Niabella yanshanensis: one gene and its partner. The protein of the gene in region 1 interacts with the protein of each later gene in a pairwise test. Links are inferred from orthologs where the notes say so. Each region holds a gene or a part of one and is shown on either strand. Other genes may lie near its edges. The genes, in order: U0035_RS11805 and ligA.

What was found.
Region 2: the proteins of U0035_RS11805 (region 1) and ligA interact in binary tests that used the Escherichia coli proteins (3 or more experiments, as listed by UniProt). The link is inferred for Niabella yanshanensis from one-to-one orthologs.

Annotation. Positions count from the first base shown.
Region 1 is NZ_CP139960.1:2,836,683-2,844,048, reverse strand. Bases 1,220-4,673 are described here. They hold U0035_RS11805 (leucine--tRNA ligase), read left to right. Parts: upstream 1,220-1,542; coding sequence 1,543-4,473; downstream 4,474-4,673. Other genes in these bases: U0035_RS11800 (DUF4488 domain-containing protein), read right to left, coding at 4,542-4,673; U0035_RS11810 (cell division protein FtsX), read right to left, coding at 1,220-1,273. In the rest of the region: U0035_RS11820 (undecaprenyl-diphosphate phosphatase), read right to left, coding at 1-31; U0035_RS11815 (DUF3098 domain-containing protein), read right to left, coding at 103-354; more of U0035_RS11810, read right to left, coding at 404-1,219; more of U0035_RS11800, read right to left, coding at 4,674-4,964; U0035_RS11795 (OmpA family protein), read left to right, coding at 5,330-6,646; Holliday junction branch migration DNA helicase RuvB, read left to right, coding at 6,810-7,366.
Region 2 is NZ_CP139960.1:2,576,537-2,583,368, reverse strand. Bases 1,914-4,833 are described here. They hold ligA (NAD-dependent DNA ligase LigA), read right to left. Parts: upstream 4,471-4,833; coding sequence 2,356-4,470; downstream 1,914-2,355. Other genes in these bases: U0035_RS10520 (peptidase associated domain and porin domain-containing protein), read right to left, coding at 4,555-4,833; U0035_RS10530 (Lrp/AsnC ligand binding domain-containing protein), read left to right, coding at 1,914-2,348. Also shown: U0035_RS10540 (glycosyltransferase), read left to right, coding at 1-398; U0035_RS10535 (DUF3078 domain-containing protein), read right to left, coding at 395-1,324; more of U0035_RS10530, read left to right, coding at 1,878-1,913; more of U0035_RS10520, read right to left, coding at 4,834-6,832. UniProt on the Escherichia coli protein: DNA ligase that catalyzes the formation of phosphodiester linkages between 5'-phosphoryl and 3'-hydroxyl groups in double-stranded DNA using NAD as a coenzyme and as the energy source for the reaction.

The DNA of each region.
Region 1 (7,366 bases):
TGGCGATAATAATAGCTTCAATAAGGTTCATAATCAGGGGTTCGTACTATATAAAAAAAGGCGATACTGCTGCATCGCCTGAAGTATCTTTAAATTCAGATTCTATTTTGATTTTTTGAAAATAGCATAGCATTCTATAGCCAGGCCTATAAAGATCAATATAGGCGCTACAGTGATACGTGTTGTACTGTAGACTTCTTCGGGTTTAAATTCAGCAGGATTTTCGCTTCTGCCGCCTGCCATTAAAAACATACCCAAAGCAATAACCACTACACCCAGCAACATCCACATATAATTGCTTTTGCCAAAAAGGGCAGGACTGCTTGCAGATGTAGTAACCGTATTTTCAGCCATATAAAAAATTTAGAACTGCAATATTAGTATTGTTTTTTCAAAATAACCGTTAATAAAGGTCATCCAGCTTTTTCTTCAGGTACTTTAAAACACTGGTATGCGTACTCACCAGGGTAATCAAGATGCCCAGGAGCATCATACTGGCAAACAGGAGGCCTAATTGAGTATTGTCCTGAATAGCTTCCAGCTCCGGCAACATTCTTTTAGCGCTGCGGATAATCAGCAGCACCGCAATAATGGCAATCCCACCGCTGATAGCCCCATTCAATATAGCTCTCAGGTCAAGCGGTTTAGCAATAAACCAGCGGGTAGCGCCCACCATTTGCATGGTTTTAATGGTAAAACGGTTGCTGAACATAGCCAGCCTGATGGTATTATCGATCAATACAATAGCTGCAAGCAGTAACAATAATGACACACCTAACAGTACCCAGTTTACTATTTTAATCTTGCTGTCGAGCCCTCCAACCAGTAATTCCGGATATTTTACTTCCGTTACATAGGTTTGCTTTTCCAGGTCGAGCCGGATATTTTTAAGCGTATCAGCGGTTAAAAATTCTGATTTCAGCTTAAAATCAATGCTTTGTGGCAGCGGGTTTTCCGTCAAAATACCTTCCCAGCTCTCGTTGCCATCCGCCAGGTACTTGGCTTTAGCCATCTCCTTGGTCGTAAATACATATTCTTTAATATAAGATTTGGAGGCTATATATTGAACCAAAGCGGTACTGTCTGCGGGAGCTAAAGGATCGCGCAGGTAGACGTTTACTTCCACTTCTTCCTTAAAATGCTGTCCTAAAGTGCGGGTATTGATCACCAGCCAGCCGATGACGCCCAGTAAAAAGAGCACCAGGGTAACCCCCAGTATGCTCATAAAATAAGAAGCTTTTCCTCTTTTAACTACCCTTGTTTTGCCCGCCATAAATTATTTATAGTTCAATATTCGAATGTTTAATGTTCAAATGTTAATAGAACGCCCGTGAAGCGAACCTAGAAACATCAAACCTGCCCGTCCGGTCAGGCGGGCTTTTAACCTTAGATTTTCCCGCCTCGCAAATTTAGTGTATCCGGTCTACAATGCTTAAATTTGCGCCTTTTAATGCATGGGCCTATAATGGCTACCCTGGAAAGACAAGGGGTAACCGTATTTCTGAGCTTGTGCATGCGGCATCATCAAAACAATAGTACTACATGGACTATAATTTTAACTCGATAGAGAAAAAGTGGCAACAGCAGTGGAAGGACAGCCAGGCTTATAAGGTAAGCAATGACAGCGAAAAGCCTAAATATTATGTACTGGATATGTTTCCTTATCCTAGCGGTGCGGGCTTACACGTCGGCCATCCACTCGGTTATATTGCCAGCGATATTTACGCACGTTACAAACGCCTGAAAGGGTTTAATGTACTGCACCCCATGGGTTACGATGCTTTTGGCTTACCTGCCGAGCAATACGCGATCGAGCATGGCGTACATCCTGCGGTATCAACCGATAAAAATATAGCTACTTTCCGCCAGCAACTGGATAATATTGGTTTTTGCTACGATTGGAGCCGTGAAGTGCGCACCAGCGATGCGCAATATTATAAATGGACCCAGTGGATCTTTTTACAACTATTTAAAAGCTGGTTCAATCGGAAAACACAAAAGGCGGAAAGCATTGATGAGCTGGTGAAAATATTTGAAGCAGAGGGGAACCGATATCACCCTTTTCCTAACGAAAAATACCAGGTGGCCAATTTCGGGCTGTATGTATTTAATGCGGCGGACTGGAAGTCGTTTGATGAAGCTACCCGCCAACATGTTCTGATGGAATATCGCCTGGCTTATTGTGGTTATGGTGAGGTGAACTGGTGTGAAGCATTGGGAACTGTTTTAGCTAACGATGAAGTGGTGAACGGTGTAAGCGAGCGCGGGGGGCACCCTGTGGTGAAAAAGAAATTACGTCAATGGTACCTGCGTATTACCGAGTATGCAGATCGCTTGTTGCAGGGCTTGCAAACGGTGGACTTCAGCGAAGCCATGAAAGAAATGCAAACCAACTGGATCGGTAAGAGCTCCGGCGCTGAAATTGAATTCCAGATCGCCAATCATAAAGCCAACCTGGTGGTATACACTACCCGTCCCGACACTATTATGGGTGTAGACTTTATGGTAATTGCTCCTGAACATGAACTGGTAAGACAAATTACTACCGAAGCACAGCAGAAGGAAGTAGATGAGTATATTGATTATGTGAATAGCCGAAGCGAACGCGAGCGTATGGCGGAGAAGCGTATCACAGGTGCTTTTACGGGTGCTTATGCGGTGAATCCTTTTGATGAAACCAAACATATTCCGATCTGGATCAGCGAATATGTTTTAGCCGGATATGGAACCGGCGCAATTATGGCGGTACCATGCGGAGATGAGCGTGACTATAGATTTGCACAGCAGTTTAATATACCTGTTACGAATATTATCGGTGAGCATTTTAACGGTGAAGATGCCAATGCTACCAAAGATGCGGTGCTGAGCAATTCAGGCTTCCTGGATGGGGTGCCCATGCGGGAAGCGATGGAACTGGTGATCAATGAAATTGAGAAACGCGGCATTGGTAAACGAAAGGTAAATTACAGGATGCGCGATGCTGCATTTAGCCGCCAGCGCTATTGGGGGGAACCATTCCCGGTAAAGTGGATCAACGGGGTAGCGTATCCTTTGGATGAAAGCGAGTTGCCTTTAACCCTGCCGGAAGTAGATTCTTATAGTCCGGGGCCTGAAGGAGAAGGTCCTTTGGCTAATATTCCGGAATGGACATCACAACACCTGGAGACGAATACGATGCCGGGCTATGCTGGTTCGTCCTGGTATTTCCTGCGTTATATGGATCCGCAAAACAACCAGGAATTTGCAGGGCGAAAAGCTACCGACTACTGGAACCAGGTGGACTTATACATTGGTGGTACCGAGCATGCGGTAGGCCATTTATTGTATAGCCGCCTGTGGACAAAAGCCTTGTACGACCTGGGCCATATTGGTTTTGACGAACCTTTTAAAAGACTGGTCAACCAGGGCATGATACAGGGTAGCAGCCGGTTTGTATACAGGATGCAGGCAATTGCAACCAAAGAAAATACGGGAGAAAAAGCAGAGTATCAGTTGATCTTAAGCAGTGATTATGCTACAAAGCTAACTAATGAGCTCCAGGAAGCTGATTCGGATTTCAAGCATCACGCAGCTATGAATAAATTAGTTCATGAAAAGCTACAGGACAAAGACTACATCATTCATTTCTCGCCGATTGTGAAGTTACATGTTGATGTAAACCTCGTTGATGGTTTTGAGTTGGATATAGAAAAATTTAAGCAATGGCGTAATGGAGAATATGCCAATGCTGAATTTATTTTGGAAAATGGCAAATACATCTGTGGCGCAGAAGTAGAGAAAATGTCCAAGTCTAAGTTTAATACCGTTAACCCGGATGACCTGGTAAATAAATATGGTGCAGACACATTTCGCATGTATGAAATGTTTTTAGGGCCTGTAGAAATGAGCAAGCCCTGGGATACCAAGGGTATTGAAGGGGTGCATCGTTTCCTTAAAAAATTATGGCGTTTATTCTATAAAGAAACCAATACCGGCGAATCGATCTGGCAGGTAACCGCCGATGCAGCATCAGATGCTGAGCAAAAGGTATTGCACCGCGCTATTAAGAAAATTGAAGACGATACTGAGCGCTTTAGCTTTAATACCGGTGTGAGCGGCTTTATGATATTGGTGAATGAGTTAACTGATCTAAAGTGCCATAAACAGGAAATATTACAATCGATGCTGATCATGCTGGCGCCTTATGCGCCGCATATTGCAGAAGAGTTATGGCATGCGTTAGGAAATACCAAATCGGTGATCGATGCAGCCTACCCTAAACTGGAAGAAAAATACCTGGTAGAAACCAGCAAAGAATATCCTGTTTCCATTAATGGTAAAATGCGTACTACGATGGTAATTGCCTTAACTGCAGAACAGGCAGAAGTAGAGCAATTGGTATTGGGTAACGAGGTGGTTCAAAAATGGGTAGAAGGTAAAACGCCTAAAAAGATCATCTACATCAAAAATAAAATGGTGAATATCGTTATTTAACTGTGTTTATCATCGATAAGCCTTATTACAAATCTCCGTTACAGACGGAGATTTTTTTATGTGTACCCTCAATTCACAACTATGGTAAACGGTACACGCCGGTAAGTTTCTTTACCATGAAAGTTTTTGATGGTATAGCTTATGGTAAGTGTATTGGGATTGTCCATTTGATACCTCAATACAACATTTGTTTGGTTCAATGTATTGGTCTCATGCTCTGTCACTTTTTCAATATAGGTAGAATCAGATTGTATTTCGTAGGAATCGCTAAGCGTTTTTACAAATCCGAGTGGTGTGAGTCTTACATTGGTAACCTCACCACCCGTGCCCAATATCTTTAAAAAGCCGGTAGGCCGGTTGTTGATCTGCATTTCCCAGATACCCGCCAGATTTTTTGTTTTGGGCTGAGGGTCTGCGACGAAGGCCGAAAGAAAAAAGGAGGTAAGAACCAGGGCCATACTTCTTGCCGTTTCAATTATGGTTTTTCTCATATCATTAATTTAACGATACCTGAATATACAGATATTCTGCTGCAGTTACAAGTGGCCTGATTATGGCGTTAGCGTAAAATAGCTCTAAAAACAGATAGATGTTTTAGTTTTAAAAATAGTTTGTAATTTAGGAATGCTTTTTGTGTATGAAAGATTTGCTGTTAAGTTCAAAGGTCCCTTACTGCCATGTGATTTTTCTCCATTTGAATGTTTACAGTTCTTGAGTTAGGGTTATTGGGCGATATAATTGCCACCTTGGGCGAGAAATGGGTTATTACGGCTAGCTTTTAAGTTCTGTAAATGACTGGCTTATAATTTCGTACCAGATAAAATCAAACCAAAATTCAAAATTTAAAAATACAATTATGTCAATCAACATTGTAGATCTTGTGAAGAACTATATATCTCCAGACCTGATAACAAGGGTAAGCACATCGCTTGGCGAAGGGGAGGATGGTATTTCAAAGGCGCTTTCGGGGTTGATACCTTCCATTCTGGGAGGCGTAGTAGCGAAGGGAACACAGTCGGAAGCAGATGCCGGACAATTGTTGCATGAGGCAAAAGAAGCTAACAATTCGGGTCTATTGGGCAATCTCAGCTCTTTTTTTGGTAACGCTGATTTACAGTCGCAGGGTACCGGTTGGTTTAATAAGATCTTTGATGGGCAGTCGAATATAATTATTGATACTATATCTAATTTTGCGGGTATAAAATCATCATCCTCCGGTTCGTTAATAAGCATGGTTACTCCATTAATTATGGGGTTACTGGGAAAGCAGGCAACTGAAAATAACATGGATGCCAATGGCTTCTCCCGGTTTTTAAATACGCAGAAATCGAATATTTTAAGTGCATTGCCTTCTGGTTTAGGTTCGCTGGCCTCTATGCTTGGCCTGGGGGCTTTAGGGAGCACTGCCCGGGAAACGCTTGAAAATGCCGAAGCAGCATCTACCGCAACGTATAACTATGCAGAGCAACAGGCAGAAAAAGCCGGCGGCGGCATGAAATGGTTGCTCCCGCTTTTGTTGTTGGCAGCACTTGCGTTTTTGCTCTGGTGGTTAATGGGTAAAGGCTGTAATAAGGGAGAGGGCACTACCGGTTCTGATACGGTAGTAACAGCCCCAATGGATACTGCTGCTACATTAGCTCCTGTTACAACAACTGGCGCCCTGGATACAGCAACCGGTAACTATATTTATGATGTAGGCGCCAATAAAGAAATCAAACTGGCAGATGGTACCACATTAACAGTGGGAGAAAACAGTACAGAAGCCCGGTTGTACCATATGCTTAACGATGCTGCGTTTACAGTAGATACAGTAAATAAGTCGGCAAACTGGGTGGTGTTGGACCGTGTGTATTTTGAAACGGGTAAATCGGTTTTAACTGCCGAGTCTGCAGCGCAGATATTGAATATTGCTTCTATTCTTAAAAATTTCCCTAAGGCAGCAATTAAACTGGGTGGTTATACTGACAATACAGGCGACGCTGCCATCAATAAAAAAGTATCGGCAGAGCGCGCTAAAATTGTTTCGCAGGAAATGATAAAAGCGGGTGCTGATGCGAAACAGGTAGTGGAAGCAGAGGGCTATGGTCCTGAGTTCCCTGTTTGTGAAGCGAACGATACTCCTGAGTGTAAAGCACAAAACAGGAGGGTAGACCTGAAAGTGGCTGTGAAATAAAAGGCTATACTACTAACCCATAAATGGAACCGTCTCTGCGAAGAGGCGGTTTTTTTGTAGGGCAAGAAGGTCTTCTATAAATTAGAGCCAACAAACTATGATACTCATTCCACAATCATTTAATCCTATAAATCACGGAACACATAATTATCTTTGACGAACAATGAGCAATCCGAATTTAAACAGAGAAAAGCAGGGGATGAATGCCGCTGAACGTGAGTTTGAAAATACTATCAGACCCGGGCAAATTAAAGAATTTGCCGGGCAGCCACAGCTTATTGAGAATCTTACCATATTCATAAGAGCTGCTAAGATCAGGGGCGAAGCGTTGGATCATGTGTTATTTCACGGACCACCCGGCCTTGGTAAAACTACGCTGTCGCGCATCGTGGCTAACGAGTTGGGGGTAAACATTAAGGAAACCAGTGGCCCTGTAATTGAAAAGCCGGGCGACCTGGCAGGTCTACTCACTTCCCTCGAGCCTAATGATGTATTGTTTATTGATGAGATACACCGGCTAAGCACCGTTGTAGAAGAGTATCTCTATGCCGCTATGGAAGACTACCGCCTGGATATATTAATTGATAGTGGTCCTAATGCCCGTAGTATACAGTTGTCGTTGAATCCCTTTACTCTAATTGGGGCTACCACCCGTAGTGGCTTGTTAACTGCTCCCCTTCTTTCGAGGTTTGCCATCAAATCTAGGTTGGAATATTATTC
Region 2 (6,832 bases), 260 kb from region 1 along the record:
GGGGTAAACCATTGCAGGAAGACCCTCCCTTGATCAAGAATGCAATTATCTATAATCATTTACCCGGCAATGAAATGGAATCCCTGATGCGCTCTGCAGCATTAATTGTATGCAGAAGCGGGTATAGCTCTGTCATGGATATTAATGCCTTAGGACAGAAATCTGTTTTAATACCTACGCCTGGTCAAACCGAGCAGGAGTACCTGGCAAACTACCTGGAGCAAAATAAATTTGCTGTAAAAGGTAGTCAGGGCAATTTTGATCTTCAGGACCTGCTCCAAAAAGCAGCCGGCTTCTGCTACGATGGTTTTATTAACCACGATGATTGGCTTTTGACAAAAGTGGTCGCTGGTTTTTTAGATAACTGCCGGGAGGAACTCATCAGAAAAAAAAATTAAAACTTTACCAGGAAGCCCAGTCCCAGCATTGATTTTATCTGGGCTGCCGGAGATTCGTTGTTGGCGCCGAATAACCTCACATCATCGTCATAGATCATATCTAGACTATAGGTGAGTGTCAGGTATTTCGTCAGCTTCATGTTGATCATGTTAGTCCAGTAAAGGTCTACATTTTTAGGTTTTTCCAGGTAGTTGGCATATAGATCCAGGCGGCTTCTATAAGAAAACATTTTATTGACTTCTTTGAAATAATTCAACGAAGCGAAAGCTCCGAATTCTGTTTTCGCATGTCTGCCGGTATCCACCCCGTAGGCACCTACACTTGAAAGAGAATCATTTCTTACAATGGTCCATCTCACCGTAGCGGGAGACAGAAAAACAGAAAAATCTTTATTCGGTTTCCATTCGAGGCCGGGGCTTAACAATACATAGGCAGGCGATAGAAAATTAGAACTAAAAGTGCGGTTGCCGTCATTGTCGTAGGTATATCCTTTAAACATCTGCGATCTGAAATTGAATAAGGCGCCGGCATTCCATTTTTCTCCGATCGCATACCCGTATTTGGACACCAGGTCAATTCTGTCATCGTTCTTTCTGCTTCCCAGCGATGTGGTATTCATGTAACCCAGGTTGATATCAAGCGTATTGTCCCAGGAGTGTTTATTTTTTTTATAAAAAGCATAAGTACTAAGGTTGCCATTAAGGGCAAGGGAAAATTTATCACCACCCGCAGCCCAGTTGCTCAGCGAACCCTGCGCAGCGTTCAGTCCTATAAAGCCACCCATTTTCCAGGTTTTGGTAGTCGTATCGTTGGGGTCTTTGTTGATTTGTCGCTCAGAATCTTTTTTTAAGTTTTTTACGGTCTCGTCCTGGGCCAGAACCGTTAAGCTGCTTAAAAGAGCAACCATAAATAGTATTTTTTTCATATTTGTTTTGCGTTGGTTACAAAAATAAGTATCTCCCTCTTAAAGGTTTGTAGGAAATTAATTTTATATTTGGTTACTGTGGCGTAATGAAAATAAGCAGGGGAACTAAGCAAATGCAACAACTATTACGGCTAAGCCAAATTGAACGCTTTATGACTTGAGATGCTAGCGGTATCTTCATTCTCAAAAGTTGGCAATAAAAAAACCTCCGCCAGCGGCGAAGGTTTAATATGCTGTAGGGGGAGGGGTCGAACCTCCACGAGGCGGTTAGCCGCAACACAAAGTTAGTGGTCAATCCTGGTCGGCCTGACGGTCGGCTCTATGTTGTGTTTATTCCGTGATCCTCACCCTCGAGACAAGAGGGCATGTCTGCCAAAAATTTCATCACCCCACAATTTTGAAGAACTTTGCCTTATTATCAGGCGTTGTTAGAACAAAAATAAAGATAAATGGGTCTTCGTTCCAAATATTTTAATATTATTTTTTAAAATATAGTAATTATTCAATAAATTGCACATAGCATTAGATTATATCAAATTAAAGCTGCTTAAATATGAATTCTAAATTAAATCTAGATAAGCTCGATTTGCAGATCATTGAGCATATGATGGACGATGCGGAGATCTCTTATGCTGACCTGGGTAAGAAGTTATTTGTGTCGGGAGGCACCATCCACGTACGTATTAAAAAGCTGCAAAAAGATGGGGTGGTAAAGGGCACACGCTTAAATCCAGACCTGAAGCTTTTGGGTTACGATGTAATTGCTTTTATCGGTATTTACCTGAGAGAGAGCTCCTTATATGATTCGGTCGCCAAGGAACTTCATAAGATCAGTGAAATTGTGCGTTTGAATTATACCACGGGTAACTACAGCATGTTTGCTGAAATCGTATGTAAAGATATCTCGGAGTTAAGAGATGTATTACACGAAAAGTTACAAAAAATAAAAGGTATTGAGCGAACGGAAACCTTTATATCGCTGGAAGAAAGCTTTTCGAGAAGTGTCAAAGTATTAGACCAGTAACCGGTTTTTACAAACCGTTGTTTTCTACAGCGATCATCTTTAAAAACTCAGCTTCGCTGATAATTTTCACCGTATTTAATTTTTTGGCTTTATCCAGTTTGCTGCCGGCGTCTTCACCTACTACCAGGTAGTTTAGTTTCGCGCTGACACCTCCCAGTATTTTTCCGCCTTTGGCTTCTGCCATTTCTTCGGCTTCACTCCTTTTCAATGTAGGAAGTGTACCGGTAAATAAAAAAGTGACACCTTCCAGCTGACCGCCGCCATGCATCTCCTTACTGCTGTTATTGAGCTGAATACCCAGGTCTTCCAGTTCCTGCAGCATGTTGATATTATCGGCATTGCTAAAAAAGTCAACAATACTGCCGGCTACTTTAGGACCAATATCTTCCAGTTCCTGTAACGCCTCTTGTGAGAAATTCCTGAGGTCTAACAGGTGACTCACTTTCTGGGCCAATACCTTGGCAGTAGTTTCCCCCACAAACCGGATACCCAGGGCAAAGATGAGCCGGTGCAGGGGCTGCTGTTTACTTTGCTGTATGGCTTCCTGTAGCTTTTCAATTGATTTAGCGCCAAAGCCTTCCAGCTTTCCAATTGCTTCAAAGTTCAGCTTATAAATACCCGGAATATCTTTTAGTAAACCCAATTCATAAAACTTCCTGATATTAGCTTCGCCAAATCCTTTGATATCCAGTGCGTTTTTACTCACGTAATGAATCATGCGCTCCACCACCTGGGCAGGACATTCAATATTGATACAGCGCCAGGCGGCTTCTCCTTCTTCTTTAAAAAGCTGGCTGGCACAAATAGGGCAGCCCTGCGGAAATGCTATTTTGGTTTCTGTGCCGGTACGTAATTCGGCCAGGGGTTTAACAATGTAAGGAATTACATCGCCTGCACGTTCTACTAATACCGTATCGCCTATCATCAGGTCTTTCTCACGTATCACATCTTCATTAAATAAGGAGATGGAGCTTACCGTAACCCCACCAATATATACAGGCTCTATTTTCGCGACGGGCGTAATGGAGCCGGTACGTCCCACCTGGAAATCTACATTCAGTAATTTACTGGTGCCCTGCCGGGCCTTGAATTTAAAGGCCATGGCCCAGCGTGGATGATGGGAGGTCATACCTAATTGATCCTGCAGATCAAAATCGTTAACCTTAATCACCATGCCGTCAATTTCATAAGGCAGATCATCCCGTTTGTCTTCAAATTCCAGGCAATAGGTAACTACCGCATCTATTCCATCAAATACCCTCATTTCCTTAACCGGGCTTCTGAAACCCAGGTCCCACAATAGTTTCAGGGAACCGGCATGTGTAGTGAGCTCTTCAGGTATTTCTTTTCCGGGCAATAAAGTGTAATCGCTGATATGGTAAACAAAAGCTTCCAGGTTTCTTCTTCTTACTTCAGCCGGGTCCTTTATGCGTAGAGTGCCTGCGGCGGCGTTACGCGGATTGGCTAAAGGCGCCAGGCCTTTTTCAACCAGTGCATCATTATATTTTTTGAAACTGTTTTTGTTCATCAGCACCTCGCCGCGAATTTCAACCTGTTGCAGGCCGTAATCACTAAAACGGGCTGAAAGCGGCAACGTACGGATTTGTTTTACATTGGTGGTAACATCATCTCCCGCTACGCCATTGCCGCGCGTAGCCCCGCGAACTAATAAGTCATTTTCATAAATAAGGGAAATACTGCCACCGTCAAACTTAGGTTCTACACAGTAGGCGATGGTATCCAATTTAGATAGTTGCCTGGCTTTCCTGTCAAAGTCCTTCAGATCGGCTTCATTATAAGAGTTGTCCAGCGACAACATCGGCACCAGGTGCTGTACGGTTACGAAATTACCGGTCAGCTCTTTGGCAACTCTTTGCGTGGGCGAATCTTTAGTGATCCAGTCCTGATGAGCTTGTTCCGTTCTTTCCAGCAATTTAAATAGCTGGTCATACTCTCCGTCTGCAATCAACGGGTCGCTCAAAACATAATACCGGTATTCATGAAAACGCAATGCCTGGCGCAGTTGTTCGGTGCTGTCCGGGGAGGCAAGCGTTTCAGGAGTATCTTTTAAAAGTGCCTGCGTATTTTCCTGCAGGGCAATGGTAGTTTCTTTGCTGTACATATAAACGGATAAAAAGCGATTAAAAGTAAAGTTTTTAATGCACAGTAAAAAGCCGTCCTGTGAAAGACGGCTTGGGTAAAAAATTTAGCGAACAATCATAATGGCGCCAGGCGGTGGGGGCGGGGCTCCCGATCTTCCGCCAAACTTCCTGGGATAGTAAGAGAAGGTAACCATAAAATACTGCTGCAGGCCATTGGTAATGGTAGTGGTTGCCGAGTTTTCCCGGACAAAGTTGGTGATATTTTTATTTTGTCTTAACAGATCAAAAGCGGATAATTTTAATTCAGCTTTTTGCTGCATAAAGCGATAAATGGCATTGGCATTCCAGATGTTTACTTTTACCGAATTACCGTTCGCTGCTATATTATTCTGATAGTTCAGAGAGGTGTTCAATGTCAGTTCCTTAGTTATAAAATAATTGATGTTACCAGTAGTGGTATAATTTCGTATCACCGAGCTAATGCGGTTAGCGCTTTGTTGCACACTTCTGTTGGTGGCAATGGTTTCCCCGATCGTAATATTGAATTTGTCGATCAGGCTGTAAGTAGCGCTCAGGTTGTTTGATATAGAATTATTGGTAGATGTAGAGCTAACTGAATTAATAAAACCAGGGCGTTCGTTGGTAGACAAATTAAGCCTGTAAGAAAAATTAAGGCTACTTAATTTAGTGAGGTTGGTGGAGAACCGCGTACTGAAGTTCCCACTAACTGCTCTTTGATGAGCTACATTGATCAGGTAACGAATGCTTCTTCCTGAACTATCATAAACAAGATTATCACTTACCGCATTGGCTGTATTATTGTAATTGAGGCCTATGCTGGCGCCGTAATTGCTCTTGGTGTTCATTTTGGACCTGTTGATATCAAAGTTCCAGTTACCATAAGTATTGGTTGAGGCTTTAAGGTTAGGATTACCCGCTATAATATTATACCGGTTGGTACTGTCCACCAGCGGATACAGCTGATCAATAGATGCGGGTGTTTGCTGAATATTGGCCCACAAATAAGAATTCATTCTATAGGCGTTATTCTTGGTATAACTGAAATTCATATTCAGGTTGGGCGTAAATGCCGTGAAGTTCCTGTCGATGTTACGAAACAAAAAGCTCGATTCATTCTTTTGATTCAGGAACTGGTATTTTAACTCTACGCCCATTGAGAACCAGTAATTGTATTTTTCCCACACCGATTTATTGATGGATTTCCTGAAGCTCAATCCCGGTTTATAGGAGAAGTTGGTGAGTATATTGTTATTGGTCAGGAGCTCATTTTGCTGGTATAAATTGTTGAGGGTATCCAGGTCTGAAACCCTTGAGTCCATCTCGCTTCTGCTGATGCTGATATCATTGGCCAGGGATACATCTATATTAAAGAAATTATAAATGCCAAATATCAGGCTTTTGAAACCATCGTAGTTGAGAGTTAGGCTGGCATTATAATTACGGTTAAGCGTATTGTACTTTCTGTCAATCAGGTCTGAAGGAATCGTATCAATATAAGACAGGAACCGGCTTACGGTATTGCTGTTACTACTGGAGTTGTTATAACCACCATTGAAAAATAACATAAAATTTTTCCTGGGATCCTGTAGCTGCCCGGCATCATTGGAACGTATAAAACCAAACATATTCAGGTTGTCGTTAACGGTAGTAGACCGGTTGCGGTTAAGGGCAGTACTGATAGCCGTCGAGTCATTTTTGAAAACATTGGTCGTAGATTCATTTTCGCTGGTCGTAAACTGGTTGGTATAGTTGGCCGTGAGGTTTACAAAATTGCCAAATTGTTTTCGGTTCTCATACATGAATTTCACATTGTTACTGGTGTTATTATTCATGCCTCTGCTCTCGCCAATATTCGATAGTTTATAGCTGCTATTATTTTGGGTGATATTCTGAATGTTAGTAGTATTAGTCAATACGTTTTTCAAAGTATTCAGGTAACCATAGTCTGCCGACATACGATTGTAAAACTGGGAATTATCCGATTCGGAAAAGCTATGCTGTATTTTGGCATTGGCATAGGTGCGCCTGGTGATACCATCAGCGCCGCCGCCGCGGCCGCCAAAAAATACCCGGAAGTTTGATTTGAACGTATTTTCCAGGAAGGCATTTTCGCCTGTGCCTTCCTCTTTATTAATGTTATTAATCCCCGCTGCAATGCCCGCCTGCGTTCGTTTATTATAAAACTGCATCACGCCGTCTCCGGTATAACGGTCATCGGTTCCATAGCCTGCCCCGATTTTTCCAAACATACCTTTTTTCTTATCGGCTTTTAGCTTGATGTTCATGGCATACAAGGAATCTGTCTTTTCTTCAGACTGCTGTACTTTCGACAGATCTTTCTCCTGGTACAATTGGATTTTT